DNA from 2 places in the Pseudoflavonifractor sp. BSD2780061688st1 E11 genome. Region 2 is predicted to be linked to the other one. Evidence: a T-box and tRNA genes for the amino acid it is inferred to sense, from the RefSeq annotation. Region 2 holds a T-box; the other holds one or more tRNA genes.
What was found. A T-box is a leader RNA that pairs with one kind of tRNA and senses whether it is charged. The one in region 2 lies ahead of metG (methionine--tRNA ligase), so its partner is inferred to be a tRNA-Met.
Positions count from the first base shown of each region.

Region 1: it encodes a tRNA-Met, which carries the amino acid that the T-box ahead of metG (methionine--tRNA ligase) is inferred to sense. The anticodon was not compared.

Region 1 is NZ_SPHM01000008.1:321-5,645, forward strand. Features, by position in the region: gene FGQ85_RS05055 (MarR family winged helix-turn-helix transcriptional regulator) at 1-267, shown strand, start outside; gene gdhA (NADP-specific glutamate dehydrogenase) at 371-1,705, shown strand; tRNA gene FGQ85_RS05065 (tRNA-Val) at 1,894-1,966, shown strand; tRNA gene FGQ85_RS05070 (tRNA-Met) at 1,991-2,064, shown strand; tRNA gene FGQ85_RS05075 (tRNA-Val) at 2,072-2,144, shown strand; tRNA gene FGQ85_RS05080 (tRNA-Met) at 2,171-2,244, shown strand; gene FGQ85_RS05085 (ABC transporter ATP-binding protein) at 2,565-3,275, shown strand; gene FGQ85_RS05090 (hypothetical protein) at 3,268-4,899, shown strand; gene ispF (2-C-methyl-D-erythritol 2,4-cyclodiphosphate synthase) at 5,003-5,325, shown strand, end outside.
Region 2 is NZ_SPHM01000035.1:21,576-26,900, forward strand. Features, by position in the region: gene FGQ85_RS14135 (winged helix-turn-helix transcriptional regulator) at 1-760, shown strand, start outside; T-box leader at 799-1,038, shown strand; gene metG (methionine--tRNA ligase) at 1,271-3,193, shown strand; gene FGQ85_RS14145 (LysR family transcriptional regulator) at 3,280-4,173, opposite strand; gene FGQ85_RS14150 (aminopeptidase P N-terminal domain-containing protein) at 4,355-5,325, shown strand, end outside.

The sequences.
Region 1 (5,325 bases), on a different contig from region 2:
ATGCGCCGCCTCGAGAAAAGTGGATATATAATCAGGGAAAAACGTCCGGGAAATGCAAAAACATACGAAATTTCGCTTTCAGAAAGCGGAGAAAAACTGTATCTGAAGCTGAAAGACAAGTTGACGGAATGGTGGGGAGAACTGCTGGCCGAGAGCGAAATCGATCCGGAGCCGTTTTCCGAACAGCTGCGAATACTGGCAAAAGCTGCCCATGAGAAGGCCGCGGGAATGGAAAATCAGGAAAAGCGAACCAAAAAGACAAGGTAAAAAATTCTTGACAATGACATGAAAATGCTTTACAGTGTTAAAGAAGAAAAGCGATGTATGTTTATGCAGACTTTTTTAGGAAAAGAAGTAGGAGGAAGATGTTATGTCATACGTAGATGAAGTGATTGACCTTGTAGTAAAGAAAAACCCAAACGAACCGGAATTTCACCAGGCTGTCAAAGAAGTTCTGGAATCTCTCCGTGTCGTGATTGAGGCAAATGAAGATAAATACAGAAAAGAAGCGCTTCTGGAAAGACTGACAGAGCCAGAAAGACAGCTGCTCTTCCGTGTGCCGTGGGTAGACGACAACGGACAGGTACATGTCAATAAGGCATACCGGGTACAGTTCAACAGCGCAATCGGACCATACAAAGGAGGACTCAGACTCCATCCGTCTGTAAATTTAAGCATTATTAAATTCCTTGGATTTGAGCAGATTTTCAAAAACTCCCTGACAGGTCTTCCAATCGGCGGAGGAAAAGGCGGATCTGACTTTGATCCAAAAGGAAAATCCGACAGAGAGATCATGGCATTCTGTCAGAGCTTCATGACAGAGCTGTGCAAATACATTGGAGCAGACACAGACGTGCCGGCCGGAGACATCGGAACAGGGGCAAGAGAGATCGGCTACATGTTCGGACAGTACAAGAGAATCCGCGGCGTATTTGAAGGCGTGCTCACAGGAAAGGGTCTGACTTATGGAGGATCCCTTGTTCGTACAGAAGCAACAGGATACGGACTGCTTTACTTCACGGAAGAAATGTTAAAACTTGCAGGCAAAGACATGAAAGATAAAGTCATTGCCATCTCCGGAGCAGGAAATGTTGCGATCTATGCAGCAGAAAAAGCAGTACAGATGGGTGCAAAAGTCGTGACCATGAGCGATTCTACCGGATGGATCTACGATCCGGAAGGCATTGATCTGGATGCAGTGAAAGAGATCAAAGAAGTAAAACGTGCAAGACTGACCGAGTACAAGACATACCGTCCGAACTCCGAATACCATGAAGGTGCAGGTGTATGGTCCGTAAAATGTGACATCGCACTTCCTTGCGCAACACAGAACGAACTGCACCTTGAAGATGCAAAACAGCTTGTGGCAAACGGATGTATCGCAGTTGCAGAAGGAGCAAACATGCCGACTACAATGGAAGCAACAGAATACTTACAGGCAAATGGCATACTCTTTGCACCTGGAAAAGCATCCAATGCCGGCGGTGTTGCAACATCCGCACTGGAAATGTCACAGAACAGCGAGCGTTTGAGCTGGTCTTTTGAAGAAGTTGATGCGAAACTGAAAAACATCATGGTAAACATCTGCCACAACGCAGCAGACGCAGCAAAGAGATACGGATGCGAAGGCAACTATGTTGTAGGAGCAAACATTGCCGGATTTGAAAAAGTAGCAGCCGCAATGGAAGCTCAGGGAATTGTTTAAAAATTTCCGCAAGATAAAGACGCAGATTCATTGAGATCCTGCTATAACAGTCTGAAACGGAAAAAGCCGCAAAGACCATCAAAAAAAGTGAAAAAATCTATGTCAAAAAAGATAAAAAAAGTGTTGACATTTATCAGATGTTAATAGTATAATAATCAAGCGGGTTGCGAAAGCGACCCGCGATATATGGGATCTTAGCTCAGCTGGGAGAGCATCTGCCTTACAAGCAGAGGGTCATAGGTTCGAGCCCTATAGGTCCCATTTCGTAAGAAATTACGAACATATGGCGGGATAGCTCAGTTGGCTAGAGCATACGGTTCATACCCGTAGTGTCGCTGGTTCGAATCCAGTTCCCGCTATTCATATGGGATCTTAGCTCAGCTGGGAGAGCATCTGCCTTACAAGCAGAGGGTCATAGGTTCGAGCCCTATAGGTCCCATTTCTTATGACAATTACAAAACATATGGCGGGATAGCTCAGTTGGCTAGAGCATACGGTTCATACCCGTAGTGTCGCTGGTTCGAATCCAGTTCCCGCTACTACAAATTCATAAGTACAAAAAAAGAGACGAAAGTCTCTTTTTTTTGTTGTGTTTTACTTTCGGCGGGGACGTGTTCCGATACACAGGTACACGACGTAAATGACAAAAAAACCCCCGAAACCCGCATAAAATAAGGCAAAACTCAAATTGTCAGATTTTTTCCATCGGGGACAGGTTCCGATACACCGGAACACGTCCCCGATAATTTGGCAATAATTCTAAATAATTCTTAATATTTCTGGAATATGGTTTTTTACGTTGTATCTGGCAGACTTTTTAGATATAATATTGAAAAAATCGAACGAAAAGGGGAAGGATATGGAATTACGTTTAAATAATGTGAAGAAATCTTTTGGCAGCAAGGTGGTTTTGCATGATTGTTCCTTTGTGTTTGAAAAGGGAAAGATTTATGGGCTTCTTGGGCGTAATGGAGCTGGTAAGACGACGTTGTTTAATTGCCTGAGCGATGAGATTCAGCCGGATTCAGGGGCTGCTATGCTCTGGGACGGAGAGAACGAGCGGGAGATAATGCCGGATGAGATTGGATATGTGTTTTCGGTGCCGGTGCTTCCGGATTTTTTGACGGGTGAAGAGTTTGTACGGTTTTTTATGGATATTAACAGGGACAGGATTGAGCCGGGGACGAGTGCGGAAGCGTATTTTGATCTGGTGCAGATTGACCAGGAGGACAGGAAGAAGCTGATCAAGGGATATTCTCATGGAATGAAGAATAAGCTTCAGATGATTTGTTTTATGATCTCAAGGCCGCCGGTGATTCTTCTGGATGAGCCGCTGACTTCACTGGATGTAGTTGTTGCGCTGGAGATGAAGCGTCTTCTGCGCAGTATGCAGAAGGATCATGTGATCATTTTCTCTACGCATATTCTGCAGCTTGCGACGGATCTTTGTGATGAGATCGTCATTTTAAGTGACGGGAGACTCAGGCAGATCGACCATGAGATGTTGAAGCAGAAGGATTTTGAAGAACAGATCATTGAATTATTGAAGGATGAGGAAAGCCATGGTTAGAACATTACAGCAGATTATTATGTTAAAAGCAACAATTGTGACGAATACGTTCCTGTATTATCTGAAGAGACTGTGGGTGATCGGGAAGCATGTTCCGGACAGTGTGTATGGGAATCGGGAATTGAAGATGGTGCTTGCGGTGTTGTTTACAATTCTTGGTCAGGTTTTCAGTCTGGCGGGGAAGGCGCTTTACATATTTCTTTTTGCTGTCCTTCCGGCACTTTTTGCTGGTACGGCGGAAAGTGGAGTGAGATTTGACAGTCTGGTTCAGATCCTGTTCTTTTTGTCCTGTATCATGGGACCGCTTCAGGATAGTGTGGTCTTTAAAGTAACGAAAGAGAAATTTACCGCGATACGGTACATGAAAATGGATGTGGAAAAGTATACAAAGGTATATCTTCTTTACTGTTATATCCCGTTCGCATTGTATTTTCTGATTTGCATCATGACAGCTTCCTGGTTTACGGGAGGAAGTATTGCAGACGGTATATGTCTCTGGATTGTCATTGTGATGATGCGTGCTGCGGGCGAGGCGTTTCAGGTATGGCTGTATGACCGGAAAGGGATTGTGTTCTCCAGAAAAACCGGATGGGTATGGACAATTATTTTTCTGTCCGTTGCCGGTGCATATACTGTGTTCGTGCCGTGGGGACCATTTTTGACTGCAGAGAGACTGTTTCATCCTGTTTTACTTGTTCTGATTTGTATTGTGGGTGTGATTTCGGCGTGGTATATTCTGTCAGGATACCGTTGTTACCGCCGGAAACTCCACAGGACGGTAGAAGAGCAATGGCTGTTTTCTTCCATTGTCAATCAATCCACCCAGGCGGCAAATGAGAAGTCTGTGGGAATTCGGGAGCAGGATCTGCATGCAGACAACAGAAAGATGGCGGAAGTGGAAAAGCTTCACGGCTATGAATACTTTAATGCTTTGTTTTTCCTGAGGCACAGGAGGCAGATTCTAAGACCGGTGTACTATCGTCTGGCGGCAGTCGTGGGCTTTTTTATCGCAGGTGTGATGTTCAGAGTGGGAATGCCGGAAGTAGCGTATCTGGGAGCAGAAAACCTTCCGGATTTCCTTCCGATTTTCGTTTTTGTTATGTATATGATGACGGTGGCTGACAAGGCCTGCAAGGCAATGTTTTATAATTGCGATAAAAGTATGCTGAAATTCGGTTTCTACCGGAATCCAAAGACGCTTCTATCCAATTTCCGGATCCGTCTGGTAAAAATCGCGGGGTATAATCTGGTGATCGGAGCTGCAATCTGTGCAGCGGTGGCAGGATTTCGTGGAATCTGCGGTATCTGGAATTTTGGACAGAACATGTTTTTGTTTTGTGCGGCAGTACTGATGCTTTCTGTGTTCTTTACCGTGCATCACCTGTTTTTGTACTACGTATTCCAGCCGTATTCTGAAGAGATGAATGTAAAAAATCCGTTTTTTCAGGCAATTAATATGGCGGTCTATCTGATTTGTTTTCTGTGTTATGAGCTTCAGGCAAACGGTACTCTCACAGGAAATCTTCCGTTTACCGCAGGTGTGCTGGTTGTGACACTTGCCTATATTGTGGCGGCGCTCATTCTGGTGTACCGCTATGCCCCGAAAATGTTCCGCGTTAAATAATGTTCCTGAAAAATCAGTAGTTTTTGGGAAGAATATGTTAAAATAAGATGGAAAAGAGTACAATACATGACAGATGAACGTGAAAAGTAAAGGAGGAGTCTTATTGAGAGTAGGAATGGGATATGATGTCCATAAATTGACAGAAGGAAGAGACTTGATTATCGGAGGGGTGAAGATTCCATATGAAAAGGGGCTTTTGGGTCATTCGGACGCGGACGTGCTTTTGCATGCGGTCATGGATGCGCTTCTCGGCGCCGCGGCCCTTGGAGATATCGGTCTTCACTTTCCGGATACAGACGAAACATACAAAGGAGCATCCAGCCTGAAACTTCTGGAACAGGTTGGAGAGCTTCTTGATGAACACTTATATGTGATTGAAAATATCGATGCGACAATCATTGCGCAGCGGCCAAAGATGCGTCCGCA
Region 2 (5,325 bases):
ACCGGCCTATGTGACAGATGCGCTTTTACGCAGAGTAAACATTGATCGTTATGATGATAGAGAAATCATCCAGACAAATTTGATAGAAAGCTATGAGCGTTTAATGGAATTTGGGCGCAAGCATTTGCTGGATAAATTTTTTCTCGAAGATGACCAACGTAAGAGTCTGAGAAATATTATCACCCGTGAGATGATTGCGAATACATTGATCCATCGTGAATATACAAGCTCTTATCAGGCAAAATTTGTAATAGAAAAGGAACGGATGTATGTGGAGAATGCCAATCGTGCTTCTCAAAATATTGTGATTACACCGGATAATATGGAACCAATACCCAAAAATCCAATTATCGCATCCTTTTTTAGAAATATTGGTTATGCGGATCAGCTTGGTTCTGGTGTAAGAAATTTATTTAAATATAGTAAATTTTATTCTGGAAATGATCCCGAGTTTATTGAAGGAGATATATTTAAAATTATTGTACCATTGGATGAGGGAAATAGAGAAGAACAGACCACCCAGTCAGTCACCCAGACCACCCAGTCAGTCACCCAAACCACCCAGTCTAAAGAAAATGATCCTGAAAAAAATATTATGGAACTGATAGAACAGAATCCGTTTCTTTCTCAAAAACAAATGGCTGAAAAACTGAATTTAAATAAAAATACGTTGAAGTACTATATCAAAAAAATGAAAGAAAAGGGAGTAATTGAAAGAGTAGGAACCAATCGAAAAGGGAAGTGGATTGTTAAATCTTGACTTTCAAAAATTTCTATGCTACCATTTTTACTACATAAGCAAACGCGTAGAAGAAGAGAGTACATGTTCTGGAATCTTACAGAGAATTCCCGGATGCTGAGAGGGATGGAGAAAGGAAGATGGAAGATGGCTTCAGAGCGGCATGGATGAACACGGATGACCGTGATAATTCATGATGGGTTCCGCCCGTTACAGCGGAGGGTGCCGTCCGGCACTCGCAGAGGTCTGTCCTGCGAGGGGCAGATAAACGGAAGTGGTAACGCGGATTCGCCTTCCGGGGAAATATCCCCGGAAGGCTTTTTATTTAACAGGAAACTTTGTTCCCTGTTAAATAAAAACGCTCCGCGGGATGCGTACTCGTGCGAGGCAGAAATTTGTCGCTGACGCGACCGCACTCGGCGCGAGAGTTCCGCAAGCGGAACTCTATGTTTATTTTGTAGCGTTGACTGGTGGACCGTATCAACAGGTGAAGCTGATTTTAGCGTTTATTAAAAAAGGAGAGAAAAATCTATGTGCAGTAATTGTAATGAAAAAGAAAAGTATTATATCACGACTGCGATTGCCTACACATCCGGCAAACCGCATATCGGAAATACGTATGAGTTTGTGCTTGCGGACGCAATCGCAAGATACAAAAGAAGCAAGGGCTACGATGTCTATTTCCAGACCGGAACAGATGAACATGGACAGAAGATCGAGCTGAAGGCGGAGGAAGCAGGCGTGACTCCGAAGGAGTACGTGGACAAAGTAGCTGCCCAGGTGAAAGAGATCGCTGACATGATGAACACATCATACGATCATTTTATCCGTACAACGGATGACTACCATGAGAAACAGGTGCAGAAGATCTTCAAAAAGCTGTATGATCAGGGAGACATTTATAAAGGATACTATGAAGGAATGTACTGTACTCCGTGCGAATCCTTCTTTACCGAGTCCCAGCTTGTGGACGGTAAATGTCCGGACTGTGGACGTCCGTGTACACCGGCAAAAGAAGAAGCATACTTCTTCAAAATGAGCAAATATGCGGACCGCCTGATCCAGCATATCAACGAGCATCCGGAATTTATTCAGCCGGTTGCGCGGAAAAACGAGATGATGAACAATTTCCTTCTTCCGGGACTTCAGGATCTTTGTGTATCCAGGACGTCATTTAAGTGGGGAATCCCGGTAGACTTTGATCCGAAACATGTCGTTTATGTATGGCTGGATGCGCTGACCAACTACATCACCGGAATCGGATACGATGCGGACGGAAACAGCTCTGAGCTTTTCAACAAGAACTGGCCGGCAGACCTGCACCTGATCGGAAAGGATATTATCCGTTTCCATACGATTTACTGGCCGATTTTCCTGATGGCGCTGGATCTTCCGCTTCCGAAGCAGGTATTTGGTCATCCGTGGCTTCTGCAGGGAGACGGCAAGATGAGTAAATCCAAAGGAAATGTGATCTACGCGGATGAGCTTGTCAACCTGTTCGGTGTGGATGCAGTACGTTATTTTGTGCTTCACGAAATGCCGTTTGACAACGATGGTGTCATTACATGGGAACTGATGGTAGAGAGAATGAACTCTGACCTTGCCAATACATTAGGAAACCTTGTAAACAGAACAGTTTCCATGACAAATAAGTATTTTGGCGGAACAGTGACGGATAAAGGCGTGGCAGAAGAAGTGGATGCAGACCTGAAGCGTGTGACGGAAGAGACATCCGGCAAAGTGGACGCCAAGATGGAAGACCTGAGAGTGGCAGACGCCATCACAGAGATTTTCAATCTTTTCAAACGCTGCAACAAATATATCGATGAAACAATGCCATGGGCACTTGCAAAAGAAGAGGATAAGAAAGACCGTCTTGAGACAGTGCTTTACAACCTGATTACAAGCATCTCCGAAGGAGCAAAACTGCTTGCACCATATATGCCGGAGACAGCCGAAAAGATCCTCGCGCAGCTTGGAGACGGCCATGTGACAGACAAGCCGGAGATTCTTTTTGCAAGAAGAGATATCAAAGAAGTGATGGAAGAAGTAGAGAAACTTCATCCTGCACAGCCGGAAGAAGCACCGCAGGAAGAGGAAGGTCCGGTGATCGATATCGAGGCAAAACCGGAAATCTCCTACGATGATTTCATGAAAATGCAGTTCCAGGTAGGCGAAATCATCAAATGTGAGGAAGTTCCGAAGTCCAAAAAACTTCTCTGCTCTCAGGTGAAGATCGGAAGCCAGGTAAAACAGATCGTGTCCGGAATCAAGAAATGGTACTCACCGGAAGAGATGGTCGGAAAGAAAGTCATGGTTCTTGTCAACCTGAAACCGGCGAAGCTGGCAGGCGTGCTTTCCGAAGGAATGATTCTCTGTGCGGAAGATGAAAATGGAAACATCGTACTGATGCAGCCTGAAAAAGACGTTCCGGCAGGAGCGGAAATCTGCTAGAAAACAGGAAAAGACGGGAGCTGTCCCTATGGGCGGGCTCCCGCCTTTTATTATGAAGCGATGTGTCTGGCAGCTGAAAACTGCCGTCAGTTCCGGTTTTGAACCGGGTGTGCGCACTCACGGATAAATGCTAGAAACTGTTCCTCCCGGGGATTTGGCTGGTAATTGTCCGCTGTTGCGTACAGGAAGTCCAGTGTATTATATTTTGACTCCAGCGGAACATAACAGATATCCTGTTTGACAGGTTCTTCTCCAAGAATAGCCAGAACTCCGATGCTGTCACTGTTTTCCAATGTATCAAAAAAACCGCCGCGGTCACTGACATATAAAATACCGGAGAAATCCGTCAGTTCAATATGCCTGAAAAACGGCAGAGAATCATTGAAACAGACGAGTGGGAAACGAAACATATCTTCAGGTGTTACACAGGAATGTCCGGAAAGAGGATGCCCTTTCCGCATAATTACGGAAAGTCTGACGTCCGGGAACAGCTTTTTGACTGTACAATGATAAGACCGGGCCATTTTTTCATAGATGGCATGAGTGTTGCTCGCGTAGCATACAAGCGCAAGACGGGCGGCCCCGGAGTTGAGCGCCTGAAAACATTCCTTCAGGGAAAGCTCCTTAAAACTTTCAGAACCCTCTACAGGAAAGTTCCCCTGGAAACGGAGAAAGCAGTTGAAAAAGAACGGCCTGTAGTAGGATACAATATCCAGACGGCAGGAAGATCGCGCTTTCAGCCGGCGTATATATTCCACTTCAGAATGAATCTTTGCGGCGCTGTTCAGCAGCTCTTCACCTGAGGCGGTGGGAATGATCCCGGTAGACGTGCGCCGGAAAATCTGGATTCCGAGTTCCTTTTCCAGAGATTTTAGTTTGCTGCTCAGGTAAGGCTGTGAAAGAAAGAGTTCTTTTGCAGCCTTGCTGATGGAACGGTATTTTGCGATTGCCAGAGTATACTCCAAATCTTTTAAATCCATAAACGCCCTCCTGATCAAAACTGAAGATCGTATCATAGTATAAACTTGAAAAAAGTATAGCATTTTGCAGAATCTTTTTCAATGAAGGGCGAAAAGTGATGAAAATAGAGTGATTCTGACGGTTGTTTGTGCTAGAATACTATTAGACTAAAGTACAAAGACCGAAGGAGGGAAATAACAAATGGAACCACAATTTTACAAGGGAAACAGAGATGCGTTTATGGAGAAGCTGGAGCCGGGCAGCCTTGCCCTGTTCTTCAGCGGAAGCCCGGTCCGTAAGACGGCTGATGAGGACTACGGCTACTTCGCGAACCGGAATTTCGTCTATCTGACCGGAATGGAGCAGAAAGATACTGTTCTTATGATGGAGAAAGACGCATCAGGATACAGGGAAACCCTGTTTATTCTTCCGCCAAACCTGATTGAGGAGAGATGGACCGGAAGCAGAATGAAACCGGAAGAGATCGAAGCAGTCTCCATGATTTCCAGCTTTGCCTACAAAGAGACATTTGAAGAAGAGCTGAAAAAGGTGCTGACTTCCGGACGGATCCAGAAGGTGTATCTGGACATTGACCGGATGGAAGGACAGGTTGTTGTCAGCGCGGCAGACAGCATGGAAGCATTCCTGAAGCAGGAATATCCATCCATGCCGATCGAAAATTCCCTGCCGATCATGAAGATGCTCCGTCTCATCAAGAAACCGTGTGAGATCCGTGCGATGGAAAAAGCGCAGGAGATCACAAAAGCCGGAATTCTTGCCATGATGACACATTCAAGACCGGGTATGTATGAATACCAGTATAAGGCAGAGTATGATTATGCACTGGCACAGCATGGTGTGTTGGAAGCGGGATTCCCGTCCATTATCAGCGCCGGAAAGAATAACTTCTGCATCCATTATTATGGATACCGCGGACAGGCTATGGACGGCGACATCGTGCTCAACGATGTAGGTGTACGCTGGGACAACGAACTGACAGACGTATCCAGAGGATGGCCTTGCAACGGAAAGTATTCCTCCAGACAGAAACTCCTTTTTGAATGTCAGTACAATACTTCCGAGCACATGTTCTCGATGCTGAAACCGGGCATCCCGATGAAAGAAGTGGATGCGGAGATCCGCCGCTACTGCTTCGAGCAGCTGAAAGAAGC